DNA from 2 places in the Lactiplantibacillus brownii genome. Region 1 is predicted to be linked to the other one. Evidence: a T-box and tRNA genes for the amino acid it is inferred to sense, from the RefSeq annotation. Region 1 holds a T-box; the other holds one or more tRNA genes.
The links. A T-box is a leader RNA that pairs with one kind of tRNA and senses whether it is charged. The one in region 1 lies ahead of tyrS (tyrosine--tRNA ligase), so its partner is inferred to be a tRNA-Tyr.

Region 1 (8,604 bases):
CATCGTCTACGCCTCTCGGCCTCGACTTAGGTCCCGACTAACCCTGGGAGGACGAGCCTTCCCCAGGAAACCTTAGTCATTCGGTGGATGGGATTCTCACCCATCTTTCGCTACTCATACCGGCATTCTCACTTCTAAGCGCTCCACAAGTCCTTACAGTCTTGCTTCACCGCCCTTAGAACGCTCTCCTATCACGTGACCTAATGGTCACATCCACAGTTTCGGTAGTATACTTAGCCCCGGTACATTTTCGGCGCAGGATCACTCGACTAGTGAGCTATTACGCACTCTTTAAATGGTGGCTGCTTCTGAGCCAACATCCTAGTTGTCTATGCAACTCCACATCCTTTTCCACTTAGTATACATTTAGGGACCTTAACTGGTGATCTGGGCTGTTCCCCTTTCGACGGTGGATCTTATCACTCATCGTCTGACTCCCGGATATGAATCAATGGCATTCGGAGTTTATCTGAATTCAGTAACCCAAGACGGGCCCCTAGTCCAAATAGTGCTCTACCTCCATGATCCTTAATCCGAGGCTAGCCCTAAAGCTATTTCGGAGAGAACCAGCTATCTCCAAGTTCGTTTGGAATTTCACCGCTATCCACACCTCATCCCAGCAATTTTCAACTTACACGGGTTCGGTCCTCCAGTGCGTTTTACCGCACCTTCAACCTGGACATGGATAGGTCACCTGGTTTCGGGTCTACAACCTCGTACTAAAAACGCCCATTTCAGACTCGCTTTCGCTACGGCTCCGACTTTTCAGTCTTAACCTTGCACGGGATCGTAACTCGCCGGTTCATTCTACAAAAGGCACGCCATCACGCATTAACGCGCTCTGACTTATTGTAGGCACATGGTTTCAGGAACTATTTCACTCCCCTTCCGGGGTGCTTTTCACCTTTCCCTCACGGTACTGGTTCACTATCGGTCACTAGGTAGTATTTAGCCTTGGGAGATGGTCCTCCCAGATTCCGACGGAATTTCACGTGTTCCGCCGTACTCAGGATACTGAACTGAGAAAGCTTGATTTAATCTACTGGGCTATCACCATCTATGGCGGATTTTCCCAAATCCTTCGACTATCAAACTTTTTGGTAACTCAAATGTTCAGTCCTACAACCCCAAAGAGCAAGCTCTCTGGTTTGGGCTGTTCCCCGTTCGCTCGCCGCTACTTAGGGAATCGAAATTTCTTTATTTTCCTGCTGCTAATGAGATGTTTCAGTTCACAGCGTTTACCTCCGACTAGATTATGAATTCATCTAGCGGTAACAGTTGATTAAAACTGCTGGGTTGCCCCATTCGGAAATCTCCGGATCATAGCTTACGTACAGCTCCCCGAAGCATATCGGTGTTAGTCCCGTCCTTCATCGGCTCCTAGTGCCAAGGCATTCACCATGCGCCCTTGTTAACTTAACCTTATTTTCCAAAGGAAAATACGATTAATTGAGTTTAGCGATTAAACTTCTTTTAAAAAACTCAAAAAACGCGGTGTTCTCGGTTTCATTATGAAAAAATATATTTGATATTATCTAGTTTTCAAAGAACAAGTTTGAGAGTTAGACCTCTCAAAACTAAACAAAGTTTCAACAATCATGTGTAAGGTTTCCGTAATATTCCTTAGAAAGGAGGTGATCCAGCCGCAGGTTCTCCTACGGCTACCTTGTTACGACTTCACCCTAATCATCTGTCCCACCTTAGGCGGTTGGCTCCCGAAGGTTACCCCACCGACTTTGGGTGTTACAAACTCTCATGGTGTGACGGGCGGTGTGTACAAGGCCCGGGAACGTATTCACCGCGGCATGCTGATCCGCGATTACTAGCGATTCCGACTTCATGTAGGCGAGTTGCAGCCTACAATCCGAACTGAGAATGGCTTTAAGAGATTAGCTTACTCTCGCGAGTTCGCAACTCGTTGTACCATCCATTGTAGCACGTGTGTAGCCCAGGTCATAAGGGGCATGATGATTTGACGTCATCCCCACCTTCCTCCGGTTTGTCACCGGCAGTCTCACCAGAGTGCCCAACTTAATGCTGGCAACTGATAATAAGGGTTGCGCTCGTTGCGGGACTTAACCCAACATCTCACGACACGAGCTGACGACAACCATGCACCACCTGTATCCATGTCCCCGAAGGGAACGTCTAATCTCTTAGATTTGCATAGTATGTCAAGACCTGGTAAGGTTCTTCGCGTAGCTTCGAATTAAACCACATGCTCCACCGCTTGTGCGGGCCCCCGTCAATTCCTTTGAGTTTCAGCCTTGCGGCCGTACTCCCCAGGCGGAATGCTTAATGCGTTAGCTGCAGCACTGAAGGGCGGAAACCCTCCAACACTTAGCATTCATCGTTTACGGTATGGACTACCAGGGTATCTAATCCTGTTTGCTACCCATACTTTCGAGCCTCAGCGTCAGTTACAGACCAGACAGCCGCCTTCGCCACTGGTGTTCTTCCATATATCTACGCATTTCACCGCTACACATGGAGTTCCACTGTCCTCTTCTGCACTCAAGTTTCCCAGTTTCCGATGCACTTCTTCGGTTAAGCCGAAGGCTTTCACATCAGACTTAAAAAACCGCCTGCGCTCGCTTTACGCCCAATAAATCCGGACAACGCTTGCCACCTACGTATTACCGCGGCTGCTGGCACGTAGTTAGCCGTGGCTTTCTGGTTAAATACCGTCAATACCTGAACAGTTACTCTCAGATATGTTCTTCTTTAACAACAGAGTTTTACGAGCCGAAACCCTTCTTCACTCACGCGGCGTTGCTCCATCAGACTTTCGTCCATTGTGGAAGATTCCCTACTGCTGCCTCCCGTAGGAGTTTGGGCCGTGTCTCAGTCCCAATGTGGCCGATTACCCTCTCAGGTCGGCTACGTATCATTGCCATGGTGAGCCGTTACCCCACCATCTAGCTAATACGCCGCGGGACCATCCAAAAGTGATAGCCGAAGCCATCTTTCAAACTCAGACCATGCGGTCCGAGTTGTTATGCGGTATTAGCATCTGTTTCCAGGTGTTATCCCCCACTTCTGGGCAGGTTTCCCACGTGTTACTCACCAGTTCGCCACTCACTCAAATGTAAATCATGATACAAGTACCAATCATTACCAGAGTTCGTTCGACTTGCATGTATTAGGCACGCCGCCAGCGTTCGTCCTGAGCCAGGATCAAACTCTCAAATTAATGATGAGTTCTAAAAAAGCTCATTTAAAAAGTTGGTTCAAATTTATTAATTGTTTTCACGAATTGACTTCGCAAATGTTTTGCTAACAATCACAAGGATTGCTAGACCCTACACATTTGATTTGTCGAAACTTTGTTCAGTTTTCAAAGGTCTAATTTGTTGGTTGATTACCTCAACGCAACTTAATCATCATAGCATCTGAAGCGCTTACTGTCAAACACTTTTTTCAAAGAATTTAATTGGCTTTTTCAACTATCGTTGCCGTTGCGACAACAGAAACTATCATATCAATTACTGAAGAAGTTGTCAACAACTAATTTCAATAATATTTTTGGTTTCATCAGCACTGGGCTGACCTGCCGTAGCAGCAACGTGTACTAATATACCAATTTGAAATGAAAGTGTCAACGGTTTTTGACATCTTTTTTCACAATTATGAGAAATTGACACTGTAGAAGCCACTTTTTGCACGGTTTTGACAAGCTAGAAAACGCCCCATTTCAACGTTCAAGGACTATTTTTACGGTAATAATCGACAAGTTGTTTCTATTATATTGAATTTAACTAAAAACGAGTCTGGGACAAAAATGAAGTGCAATAGAAAAGTTAGACAAATGGTAATTTAATTTATGCTGCTAAGGCTTGAGTCCTGTAACTTATAGGGCTTAAGCCTTTTGTCTTCATTGAAATTCGATCATGATTAAACCATTCAATATAAGCGTTTAGGATACCGCGTAATTCGGTAATATTCTTGATCTTGTATTGGTTCAAACACTCCCGCTTAAGTAGACTAAAGAAACTCTCTACGGGTGCGTTATCATGACAATTCCCTTTTCGGGACATGCTTTGAATAATGCCCATTTCTTTGAGCTTTGATTGATAACCAGGAATTTGATATTGCCATCCTTGGTCGGAATGGAGGATTGGGTGAAGATCATTTGGAATATGCTTTTGGGCTGTCCTTAAGGTCGCTTTGATTAGCTTCTTATTAGGTGAATAACTTGTCACTGCTGAGAGCACTTCCTTACTGGCTTCGTCAATAATGACTGAGATATAGCTCCATTTACCATTATATAGTGCCACTTGGGTTACATCAGTGTGCAAGACAGTTAAAGGCTTGGTGGCGTTGAACTTTTGTTTGAGCAAGTTCGGCGCAATCTTACCAACGGTCCCCTTATAGGAGCTATATTTGCCAGTATGTTTGGAGAATAAGGTCACTTTAAGATCCATATCGGTCATGATTTTTCGAATTGTTTCTTCGGAATACGTGAATCCAGCATCGATGGCCTCTTTATGCATACGTCGATAACCATAGCTGGCTCCAGAATTAACATATTCCTGTCGAATAAAATGTTTGACCTTAGCGTATTTATCAGGTTTGTGGTTACGCTTTAAACGGTCATAATAAGTCGCTCTAGGCAATTTAAGCTTGCGTAGTAGTTCCTTCAACGGATATCGCGACCGTAACTTAGAGACAATATTAGCTTTTACTTTGGTTGTTTCCTGGTTATGGTCGCTAGTGTTTTTAAAATGTCACGATCCAATTCAGCGTTGTGCAGTTGCCGCTTTAATTCAGTGATTTGTTGTTTGTATTTTTCCTCTTTAGTTGCGGTTAATCGTTTTGGGGAGCGGTTTTGATTCTTATGTTTACTCATGGTTGACCTTCTTCCACGAGGTTTAGGACGCAATCCAGCCACACCTTGTTCCTGGTAAATTTTCATCCAACTATTAGCCTGGCTACTGGAAATTCCAAAGTGAATTGCGGCTTGGTTACGACTGATCTCGTGAGTTTGAATATAGTCTACCACGCTTATCTTATAATCCTGTGAATACTTGTTACGATGATGACTTACTTTTAGTGAACTCATACCATGAACTTGAGCACGTTTTACCCATGAAGAAACAGTACTATGCCGGGCAATCTGATACTTTTGTTGTAATTCATTTAATCCAATCCCCCCATCCAAATATTCATGAACCACCTTAGCTTTAAATTTACTGCTATATTTAGTCATAATAAAAACCCCACAATCGTTAGACTCATCTGTCTAACAATTGTAGGGCACTTCAAAAACCCCAGACTCTTGTTGGTATTCCTAATATTTATAGCCGAAACGTGGGACAAAAGGCTTTGATGCAACCGAGCTACGAAAGTCGAACGATTGAAAATGCCAATCATTCGACTTTCTAGGCTATGCTCGGTAGCAAACCGCCTTTTGTCCCACTCTCGCGATAATCAAAATCGAAATAATTCCTTAACTGAAGCGCGCCTTAACACGATCTTTTAATTGCACAACGATTGGAAAAGCAATTACCGCACCCAGTACAGCTTGAACGGCATTCATCGGCACACCGATTAAGCCAGTCGGAACCGTATATAATATGGAATCAGAGGCAAAATAGCCTGCCACCATCACAAGACTGCCAATTGCTAAGGCAACGAGTTGTTGGCGTTTAGACTTATTGGCCCCAAACTGACCAACCAAAAAGCCTTCCAAACCATGGACAATTAACGAAAAGACCATGTACTGTGAATATCCCAAAATCATGTCCAGCAAAAAGCCACTGGCACCGCCGACGATAGCCCCACCACGTCGGCCAAATAATAAAGCGGCAATAAAAATACCAGCATCACAAAGATTGACGTACCCATGAGTCATTGGTACTGGGATATGTACAAACATTGAAAGTGCCACATCGACCGCAATCAATAGCCCCAAAGCTGCGACCATCCGGGTTGAAAACTGTGTTGATTGTTTACCTGCCATTTGTTGATCACTACTCCCCTATTTTCTGAAGACCTAACAACATCAAACCTGTTGATGTCACTTTAAATTTTACACTATTTTCATGAAAACACCCACTACTTTAATCGCAAAAAAACTGACACACGTCTCCGCATGCCAGTTCATTATTAAGCTAATTAGTTAACGCGTGCTAAGAAGTAACGTTTCTTACCACGACGCACGATGACAAACTTACCATCGAAGGCAGTGCTAGGATCAATCTCAGCATCAACATCCGTAATTTTCTCACCATTGATGCGAATAGCACCATTTTTAATATCTTCACGTGCTTGGCGACGAGAGCTTTCAAACTTAGTCGCGTCTACTAACCAAAGGACGATATTTTGCTTTTCGGCAGTGACATCCGCTGAAGGGACCCCTTTGAAACCTTGTTCAATTTCATCGGCAGATAGCTTTTGCACTTCACCAGTGAACAATGCTTTGGTGATGTTTTCAGCTTCAACGACGGCTGCTTTGCCATGGACAAATTCTGTGACTTCTTCCGCTAATCGACGTTGCGCTTCACGTTTTTCTGGCGCCGTCTTCACGGTCTCCGCCAAAGCATCGATTTCTTCATGACTCAAGAAGGTGAAGTATTTCAAGTATTTGACGACGTCACGATCATCTTGATTAATCCAGAATTGGTAGAATTCGTATGGTGACGTCTTTTCAGGGTTCAACCAAACTGCACCACCCGCCGTCTTACCAAACTTCGTCCCATCAGCTTTCAACAATAATGGAATCGTTAAGCCGTATGCTTTAGCTTCATTGCCTTCCAACCGGTGAATCAAATCAGTCCCGGCCGTAATGTTGCCCCATTGATCGGCGCCACCAATTTGTAATTGGACATGTTCGGCACGGTATAGATGTAAGAAGTCCACAGATTGTAGAATTTGGTAAGTGAATTCCGTGTATGAAATACCGACTTCCAAACGACTTGCCACAACTTCTTTATTTAACATGGTATTCACGCTAAACAACTTACCATAATCACGCAAAAAGTCTAATAGCGAAAGTTTTGACAACCAGTCGTAGTTATTGACGATTGAAAAATTCTCGTCTGAGCCAAACAACTTGTGCATCTGCGCGTTCAGCCCGTCTTCATTGTGTTTAACTTGGTCCATCGTCTGTAAGACCCGTTCTGAATTCTTACCAGAAGGATCACCGATAGCACCAGTCCCACCACCAACTACCACGTATGGATGGTGTCCAGCAAGTTGGAAACGCTTCAAAATCATAAAGGGAATCAAATGGCCGATATGCATACTATCACCGGTTGGATCAATCCCACAGTATAATGACACTGATTGGTTCTCAGTCAATTCCTTTAGACCGGCTTCATCCGTCTGCTGATTGATGGCGCCGCGCCACTTTAAATCATTAATAATGTTCATCTATAATCCTCCTAAGTTAAGGTCCGGAGTAAAATAAAAAAACTCACCCCTGCTATTAAACAGGGACGAGTTTTTCCGCGTTACCACCCAAGTTACCACTCTAAAAAGAATGATCTCTCATTTATTGATAACGAAATAATCCGGCCGAATGGCAGTTCACTTTATGTAATTCATCATTGATCACAGCTCGGTTCGCACCAACCACCGAGTCGCTTAACTGTTGGATCAATCACTACTAATTAAAGATCACCACTTTTAATTGTTATCTCATATCATAAGCACTCAATTGACAAATGTCAATCTTATTTCCGCGTCCGCATCGCTAAAGTTAAGACCAAGAGATTGCTTAAAATCAAGACAAACAACAGGATGAATGCCACGGTTGACCCTAAAGCTGTCCGGTGTGCCAATGAACCGCTGGCCTGAGCTTGTACTAACGTGATCAAGGCTGAAACGACCGCCGTCCCCGTTGCACCAGCAAATTGTTGGAGCGTATTAAAAACCGCATTACCATCCGCTTGTTGGCTTGGCGACAATTGGCTCAACCCACTTGTCATCGTGTTGCCCATCGTTAACCCCATGCCAACCATTAACACAATATAAAGTCCTAAAATCAAGCCCCCTGTTAAGTGCATCCCTAATAGGGTGAAACCGGCAATCGCCACAGCCAAAACAATGGCTCCAGTTAATATTGGTTTGGCCGCACCAAAGTGATCCAAGATACGACCACCCAACGGCGCAAAAGCTGCCCCCACCGCAGCGCCAGGCAAGACAAACAATCCCGCCAGTAAGGCACTCTTCCCAGTGACGATTTGAATATAGTTTGGCAAAATAAACGCTAAGCCTAACGCATTAATTTGGACTAAGAAGAATCCCAACAAATGCCAGTCAAACGATGAGACTTTAAAAACCGCTAGCTTGATCAACGGTTGAGACGATCGCTGCGTCCGGTAAACAAACCCCAACAAGCCAACTAATCCCACCGCCAATAAACTCAACACCTCGCCCGGTCTAGTCGCAATGTTTGGCAAGCGATTGAAGGCAAAGGTAAAACCGACAAAAATCACCATGACCATCAGCCATGCGATCACATCAAAACTGGCCGTAGTGGTGGGTGTCATTTGTCGAATGGCAAACAATCCCAATCCTAGCGATAGCAATAATAGTGGTAGGAGTAAAATGAAAATCCAATGCCAGCCAAGACTACTGACCACAAGTCCCCCAAAGGTG
Region 2 (8,604 bases), 1.8 Mb from region 1:
TATGACCTGGGCTACACACGTGCTACAATGGATGGTACAACGAGTTGCGAACTCGCGAGAGTAAGCTAATCTCTTAAAGCCATTCTCAGTTCGGATTGTAGGCTGCAACTCGCCTACATGAAGTCGGAATCGCTAGTAATCGCGGATCAGCATGCCGCGGTGAATACGTTCCCGGGCCTTGTACACACCGCCCGTCACACCATGAGAGTTTGTAACACCCAAAGTCGGTGGGGTAACCTTCGGGAGCCAACCGCCTAAGGTGGGACAGATGATTAGGGTGAAGTCGTAACAAGGTAGCCGTAGGAGAACCTGCGGCTGGATCACCTCCTTTCTAAGGAATATTACGGAAACCTTACACATGATTGTTGAAACTTTGTTTAGTTTTGAGAGGTCTAACTCTCAATTTAATAACGCTTTTGGGCCTATAGCTCAGTTGGTGAGAGCGCACGCCTGATAAGCGTGAGGTCGATGGTTCGAGTCCATTTAGGCCCATCGAGAACGCATAGTTCTTGTATCACTATGGGGAATTAGCTCAGCTGGGAGAGCACCTGCTTTGCAAGCAGGAGGTCAACGGTTCGATCCCGTTATTCTCCATTGACGACATTGGTCGTCAACGAAACTTGTTCTTTGAAAACTAGATAATATCAAATATATTTTTTCATAATGAAACCGAGAACACCGCGTTTTTTGAGTTTTTTAAAAGAAGTTTAATCGCTAAACTCAATTAATCGTATTTTCCTTTGGAAAATAAGGTTAAGTTAACAAGGGCGCATGGTGAATGCCTTGGCACTAGGAGCCGATGAAGGACGGGACTAACACCGATATGCTTCGGGGAGCTGTACGTAAGCTATGATCCGGAGATTTCCGAATGGGGCAACCCAGCAGTTTTAATCAACTGTTACCGCTAGATGAATTCATAATCTAGTCGGAGGTAAACGCTGTGAACTGAAACATCTCATTAGCAGCAGGAAAATAAAGAAATTTCGATTCCCTAAGTAGCGGCGAGCGAACGGGGAACAGCCCAAACCAGAGAGCTTGCTCTTTGGGGTTGTAGGACTGAACATTTGAGTTACCAAAAAGTTTGATAGTCGAAGGATTTGGGAAAATCCGCCATAGATGGTGATAGCCCAGTAGATTAAATCAAGCTTTCTCAGTTCAGTATCCTGAGTACGGCGGAACACGTGAAATTCCGTCGGAATCTGGGAGGACCATCTCCCAAGGCTAAATACTACCTAGTGACCGATAGTGAACCAGTACCGTGAGGGAAAGGTGAAAAGCACCCCGGAAGGGGAGTGAAATAGTTCCTGAAACCATGTGCCTACAATAAGTCAGAGCGCGTTAATGCGTGATGGCGTGCCTTTTGTAGAATGAACCGGCGAGTTACGATCCCGTGCAAGGTTAAGACTGAAAAGTCGGAGCCGTAGCGAAAGCGAGTCTGAAATGGGCGTTTTTAGTACGAGGTTGTAGACCCGAAACCAGGTGACCTATCCATGTCCAGGTTGAAGGTGCGGTAAAACGCACTGGAGGACCGAACCCGTGTAAGTTGAAAATTGCTGGGATGAGGTGTGGATAGCGGTGAAATTCCAAACGAACTTGGAGATAGCTGGTTCTCTCCGAAATAGCTTTAGGGCTAGCCTCGGATTAAGGATCATGGAGGTAGAGCACTATTTGGACTAGGGGCCCGTCTTGGGTTACTGAATTCAGATAAACTCCGAATGCCATTGATTCATATCCGGGAGTCAGACGATGAGTGATAAGATCCACCGTCGAAAGGGGAACAGCCCAGATCACCAGTTAAGGTCCCTAAATGTATACTAAGTGGAAAAGGATGTGGAGTTGCATAGACAACTAGGATGTTGGCTCAGAAGCAGCCACCATTTAAAGAGTGCGTAATAGCTCACTAGTCGAGTGATCCTGCGCCGAAAATGTACCGGGGCTAAGTATACTACCGAAACTGTGGATGTGACCATTAGGTCACGTGATAGGAGAGCGTTCTAAGGGCGGTGAAGCAAGACTGTAAGGACTTGTGGAGCGCTTAGAAGTGAGAATGCCGGTATGAGTAGCGAAAGATGGGTGAGAATCCCATCCACCGAATGACTAAGGTTTCCTGGGGAAGGCTCGTCCTCCCAGGGTTAGTCGGGACCTAAGTCGAGGCCGAGAGGCGTAGACGATGGATAACAGGTTGATATTCCTGTACTAGTTAAATGCGTTTGAACGATGGAGGGACGCAGTAGGCTAAGATGTGCATTCTGTTGGATTAGAATGTCCAAACAATAAGTCTTGTGAAGAGTCAAATGCTTTTCACTTTAAGGACAAGTTGCGATGGGGAGCGAAATTTAGTAGCGAAGCGTCTGATGTCACACTGCCGAGAAAAGCTTCTAGTGAGTATTTAACTACCCGTACCGCAAACCAACACAGGTAGTCGAGGAGAGAATCCTAAGGTGAGCGAGTGAACTCTCGTTAAGGAACTCGGCAAAATGACCCCGTAACTTCGGGAGAAGGGGTGCTGATCGCAAGATCAGCCGCAGTGAATAGGCCCAGGCGACTGTTTATCAAAAACACAGGTCTCTGCAAAATCGTAAGATGACGTATAGGGGCTGACGCCTGCCCGGTGCTGGAAGGTTAAAAGGATGGGTTAGCTTCGGCGAAGCTCAGAATTGAAGCCCCAGTAAACGGCGGCCGTAACTATAACGGTCCTAAGGTAGCGAAATTCCTTGTCGGGTAAGTTCCGACCCGCACGAAAGGCGTAACGATCTGGGCACTGTCTCAACGAGAGACTCGGTGAAATTATATTGTCCGTGAAGATGCGGACTACCCGCGACAGGACGGAAAGACCCCATGGAGCTTTACTGTAGCTTGATATTGAGTGTTTGTACAGCTTGTACAGGATAGGTAGGAGCCATAGAAACCGGAACGCTAGTTTCGGTGGAGGCGTTGGTGGGATACTACCCTCGCTGTATGACCACTCTAACCCGCGCCACTAATCGTGGCGGGAGACAGTGTCAGGTGGGCAGTTTGACTGGGGCGGTCGCCTCCTAAAAAGTAACGGAGGCGCCCAAAGGTTCCCTCAGAATGGTTGGAAATCATTCGCAGAGTGTAAAGGCACAAGGGAGCTTGACTGCGAGACAGACAGGTCGAGCAGGGACGAAAGTCGGGCTTAGTGATCCGGTGGTACCGTATGGAAGGGCCATCGCTCAACGGATAAAAGCTACCCTGGGGATAACAGGCTTATCTCCCCCAAGAGTCCACATCGACGGGGAGGTTTGGCACCTCGATGTCGGCTCATCGCATCCTGGGGCTGTAGTCGGTCCCAAGGGTTGGGCTGTTCGCCCATTAAAGCGGTACGCGAGCTGGGTTCAGAACGTCGTGAGACAGTTCGGTCCCTATCCGTCGCGGGCGTAGGAAATTTGAGAGGAGCTGTCCTTAGTACGAGAGGACCGGGATGGACATACCTCTGGTGTACCAGTTGTGCCGCCAGGCGCATCGCTGGGTAGCTACGTATGGATCTGATAAACGCTGAAAGCATCTAAGTGTGAAACAGACCTCGAGATGAGATTTCCCATTCCTATATGGAAGTAAGACCCCTGAAAGATGATCAGGTAGATAGGTTAGAAGTGGCAGCACGGTGACGTGTGAAGCGGACTAATACTAATCGGTCGAGGACTTAACCAAGCAATTGGTGTTCAGGTTCATAGGAGAAATTATTTGATATTAGCTAGTTTTGAGGGCACAAGTTCTCAATAGTGTGGCGACGATGGCAAGAAGGATACACCTGTTCCCATGTCGAACACAGAAGTTAAGCTTCTTAGCGCCGAGAGTAGTTGGGGGATCGCTCCCTGCGAGGGTAGGACGTTGCCATGCGAATATTCCGACATAGCTCAGTTGGTAGAGCGCTTGACTGTTAATCAAGATGTCGACGGTTCGAGCCCGCCTGTCGGAGTGACAGATGTTAGCCCCCACGGTGTTGACATCTTTTTTATATCATGCCGGCTTAGCTCAGTTGGTAGAGCATCGGTATCGTAAACCGAGGGTCATCAGTTCGACTCTGGTAGCCGGCACTTGTTGAGACGAGACGTGGTTCTCGTCTTTTTTCTTACACGAATTCAATTGTGAGGGTGATCATCAGTCAATGGTGGTCATCCTTTTTTAGATTGTACTGATGTCGTGTGACGCGCATGGTTGCGTTCGTTCGGCAAACAAATTTCCGATGCTTCGATAGTGACACGGGTTCAATTTAAACGTTGAAATCGGTCTGGTTCTTGATCAATCAGAGCCACAACTAGATTTGTTTAATTAGATTTTGACAGTATGATAGCCTTCATTGACCCTAAATTACAGTTGACTACTAATTTATAAAATTAGAAATCAATGTTATTAAATAATTAATGTAAGTCCGCACAATTGCCTAAGAGACTGTATTTCGGTAATTTGACGGGCTTTTTGTTTATCACATTATTATGAGAAAAGCTTTCATTAATGTGTTATAAATTAGAAATTAGTTAAAGTCGTTGTTGAATAAGATTAACGCTAGTATAATAGTTATTATGTTTAATTAAGAAACGAAATTTGTTACTTTTAAACGAAGTTCAATCTGCTTGAGGAAGTTTGGAGGAAATTTAATTGGATAATGAGCAAAAACTGGATCGGTCGTTCTTTGGCCAACCACGCGGCTTGCGGACGTTGTTCTTCACAGAAATGTGGGAACGATTCAGTTACTATGGGATGCGCGCGCTGCTGATCTTTTATATGTACTACAGTGTGGCAAAGGGTGGCCTTGGATTTGATCAAGGTACCGCGGCATCGATTATGTCGATCTACTCAGCTTTAGTTTACGTTTCCAGTGTTCTGGGTGGGTTTTTATCTGACCGGGTCTGGGGAAGTCGTAAGACGGTCTTTATTGGTGGGGTCTTCATTATGTTGGGCCACATTGTCTTATCGATTCCAGCCGGTGTTAGTACGTTATTTGTTTCAATTGCACTGATTGTTATTGGGACTGGGTTATTAAAGCCTAATGTTTCGGATATGGTTGGTCAGTTATATACTGCCGAAGACACACGACGGGATGCTGGTTTCAGTATCTTCGTGTTCGGGATAAACCTTGGGTCACTTGTTGCGCCAGTCTTAGTTGGTCGTATTGGCCTGAACTTTAACTTCCACGTTGGTTTTTCACTTGCCGCAATCGGAATGTTCTTTGGTTTATTACAATATTACTTTGATGGTAAGAAGAACTTAAGCACGGCTAGTTTATATCCAACTGATCCATTGGAACCCGGTGATTTGAGTAAAGTGATCCGCCGCGTTCTTATCGGTATCGTTGGTTTGGGCTTAGTCTTGCTCTTAATGAACTTAATGAATGCTTTGAACTTGAATAATGTGATTTCATTGATTAGTATTCTGGTTATTTTGACACCAATTGTTTACTTTGTTTTGATGTTAACTTCGGAGAAAACTAACGCTAAAGAACGGTCACGTGTCCGTGCTTATATTCCATTATTTATTGCCGCAGCACTGTTCTGGGCAATTGAAGAACAAGGTTCCGCTGTTTTGGCCTTATTTGCCGCTGATCGGACGAGTTTACACATCTTAGGCCGGACTTTAGCAGCTTCTGATTTTCAAATTTTGAACCCACTGTTTATTATGCTTTATACCACACCATTCGTTTGGTTATGGACGAAATGGGGTAAAAAGCAACCTAGTTCACCAGCTAAATTTTCTGCTGGACTAGTCTTCGCTGGGATTTCTTACTTGATTATGGCAATGCCAGGGTTCTTCTTTGGGACCGCTGGTAAGGTTAGCCCATTGTGGTTAGTCGGTAGCTGGGCAGTTGTAGAAATTGCTGAAATGTTGATTTCACCAATTGGGTTGTCAGTCACGACTAAACTTGCGCCTAAAGCCTTTGCTTCTCAAATGATGAGTATGTGGTTCCTGACCGATGCGGCCGGGAGTGCGTTAAATGCGCAGATTGTTCGTTTTTATTCAACCAAGACCGAAGTTCCATATTTTGCGACTATCGGGATCGTTAGTGTCGTCTTAGGGATTATTCTCTTTATGATGGTACCAATGATTAAAAAAGCGATGCAGGGCGTTAGATAAACGTGTTTTAATGAAGGTATGTTATCTTAGTGATAGCATATCTTTTTTGTTTGGAGTGAACAGTGTGATACGAGTTGCTTTTTCCAGTGATAATCATTTTGATGTGAATAAAGTTGACGTACAGGCGACAATGGCTGTGCAGGCTGAAATATTGTTAGCTCACGGCGTGCAATTCTACCTGATTGCGGGCGACTTGTTTAACGACTTTCAACGAAGCCAGCAGTTTGTCGTCGATCTACAGGCGTTACTGGGCACTCAAACGCACGTTTACTGGATTGCGGGTAATCATGACATGGTTCATGGCATTTCGTTTGATGAGCTCGAGACAGGGCAATTTGCAGGCTACTTACATAATCGTTATGTGGACCTGCCGCACAGCGACTGGCGGTTAATTGGGCACAATGGCTGGTACGACTATGGCTTTGCTCAGCAAATTCCCGGGGCGACTGTCGCTGACTTTGAAATGTGGAAGCATGCTTATTGGATTGATCGTGCTATTCAGCAGCCGATGAATGATCCTGAACGAGCAACCCTAATGCTCAATCAAGTTGATGCCCAGCTCGCGTTGGCTAAGGCTGAACACAAGCGGGTGATTTTCATGACCCATTTTGTCCCCAAAATTGACTATTTACGTTTTACGGCGGACAATCGTTTTTGGAATATGGCCAACGCTTTAATGGGCACGCCACGCCTGGGGACGTTAGTTGAACAATATCAGGTTTCGCATGTCCTGTTTGGTCATTTACACATTCATCCACAACCAAGGCAGTTTGCGCAAACGATCTATTATGATCAGGCAGTTGGCTATGGCCGCCCACGACTCAACGAGTGGCAAGAGTCGACCTTCATGGCGGAGTGGCAACGAGACCTTGAAATATTAGATTTAGCTGAAAAATAAAAAAACTTTGCAAAATGGCTTGATTTTTTATTCAAAGTTTTGTATTCTAATATAGTTGAATGATTCACGGAGGGGTAGCGAAGTCTGGCTAAACGCGGCGGACTGTAAATCCGCTCCTTCGGGTTCGGTGGTTCGAATCCACTCCCCTCCATTTTATCATTGGGCTATAGCCAAGTGGTAAGGCAACAGGTTTTGATCCTGTCATGCGCTGGTTCGAACCCAGCTAGCCCAACTACCGAACAGTCACTACGGTGGCTGTTTTTTTGTGTCTTCATACGTTATTTGTGAATTTATATTAATTTGATTGTAAGGTTATGGTTCTGCCTAATTAGTGAACGGTTCAGGCACGGTAATCTGAGCAGCCACTGTGAGTTGCGGCTGGAAACTGGGGCCGTCGATCGTTAAGTATAAATTGGTTTAGTTGTTAGCGTTAATTATTAGCCCAATCGGGGACTGGTATAGTACAATTGGCCTAGTGAGTTTTTGAGAAAAATGAATCAGGTTACTAGCAAAGTAACGATCAATGAATAGAGGGAGTTTTGACGGATGAAAATTGGATTTATCGGTGCTGGCAATATGGGCCGCGCCATTATTGATGGCTGGCTAAAGACCAAAGCGGTTGCCCCAGACGATTTATATATTCACAGTGCCCATGCTGCCAGCTATGAACCTTATGCAAAAGCGAATGGGTTGCATGCAGTTGAGTCGAATCTGGCGGTCGTGAAGGCGGCTGACGTGATTGTACTAGCAATCAAGCCTGATATTACCTTAGAAGTACTTGAGAGCGTTAAACCAGCGATTACGGCTGGAAAATGGGTTATCACGATGGTTTCCGGAATTGAACTAGCTGACTATCAAGCTGCGGTTGGGAATCTCCCCATCTTACGGATTATGCCAAATGTGAATGTTGCGATTGGTGCTGGGATGACCGCATTAGTAGGAAATGCCAGTTTAACTGAAGCTCAATATGCAGCGGGCCAAGCGTTATTTAACGCCATTGGCGAGACTAGTGAAATTTCTGAAAAGCATTTTAGTACGTTTTCAGCACTCGCCGGGAGTTCGCCTGCTTACGTTTACTTTTTCATTGATGCCATGGCGCGCGCTGGGGTCAAACATGGTTTGGACAAGGCGACAGCGACCAAGATTGCGGCACAAGCCACGTTAGGCAGTGCCAAAATGGTTTTGGCTTCAGACAAAATTCCGTTTGACTTAATTGATCAAGTTTCTTCGCCAGGTGGGACCACGGTTGCCGGGCTACTAGCCATGGAAGAAGCCGGCTTTATGACTGCCGTCGTCAAGGGCATCGACGCGACAATCGCTAAGGAACTTGGGGACTAAGTTTTATCGAAACGTGCTCAGAATGCCTGCGGGTTCCGCTTATCCCGGTTGAGCAATCACTCGGGAAAACACCAAGTGATGACTTAACCACGATAATGCTCGCCAGCACCCGGCACTCTTCACACTCTTATTGAAACGTGCTCAACAAACCAAGGCCTTGCGCTTAGCGACACTTGGTCACCATTCGGAAAAACGCCAAGTGATCACTTAACCATGATAACGCTCACCAGCACCCCAGCATTCTTCACACTCTTTGTGGTTGCATATTTGGTCTA

Region 2: it has a tRNA-Tyr gene. The T-box ahead of tyrS (tyrosine--tRNA ligase) is inferred to sense a tRNA for this amino acid. The anticodon was not compared.

Annotation. Positions count from the first base shown of each region.
Region 1 covers NZ_JAVCWF010000001.1:2,304,975-2,313,578, forward strand. Annotated here, with positions in the region: rRNA gene RA086_RS10890 (23S ribosomal RNA) at 1-1,422, opposite strand, end outside; rRNA gene RA086_RS10895 (16S ribosomal RNA) at 1,628-3,193, opposite strand; gene RA086_RS10900 (IS3 family transposase) at 3,822-4,643, opposite strand; gene RA086_RS10905 (helix-turn-helix domain-containing protein) at 4,682-5,209, opposite strand; gene RA086_RS10910 (ECF transporter S component) at 5,450-5,962, opposite strand; gene tyrS (tyrosine--tRNA ligase) at 6,118-7,374, opposite strand; T-box leader at 7,433-7,633, opposite strand; gene RA086_RS10920 (MFS transporter) at 7,677-8,604, opposite strand, start outside.
Region 2 covers NZ_JAVCWF010000001.1:543,297-551,900, forward strand. Annotated here, with positions in the region: rRNA gene RA086_RS02140 (16S ribosomal RNA) at 1-331, shown strand, start outside; tRNA gene RA086_RS02145 (tRNA-Ile) at 419-492, shown strand; tRNA gene RA086_RS02150 (tRNA-Ala) at 522-594, shown strand; rRNA gene RA086_RS02155 (23S ribosomal RNA) at 752-3,672, shown strand; rRNA gene rrf (5S ribosomal RNA) at 3,745-3,861, shown strand; tRNA gene RA086_RS02165 (tRNA-Asn) at 3,868-3,940, shown strand; tRNA gene RA086_RS02170 (tRNA-Thr) at 3,986-4,058, shown strand; gene RA086_RS02175 (peptide MFS transporter) at 4,621-6,093, shown strand; gene RA086_RS02180 (metallophosphoesterase) at 6,104-6,991, shown strand; tRNA gene RA086_RS02185 (tRNA-Tyr) at 7,060-7,142, shown strand; tRNA gene RA086_RS02190 (tRNA-Gln) at 7,152-7,223, shown strand; gene proC (pyrroline-5-carboxylate reductase) at 7,538-8,329, shown strand.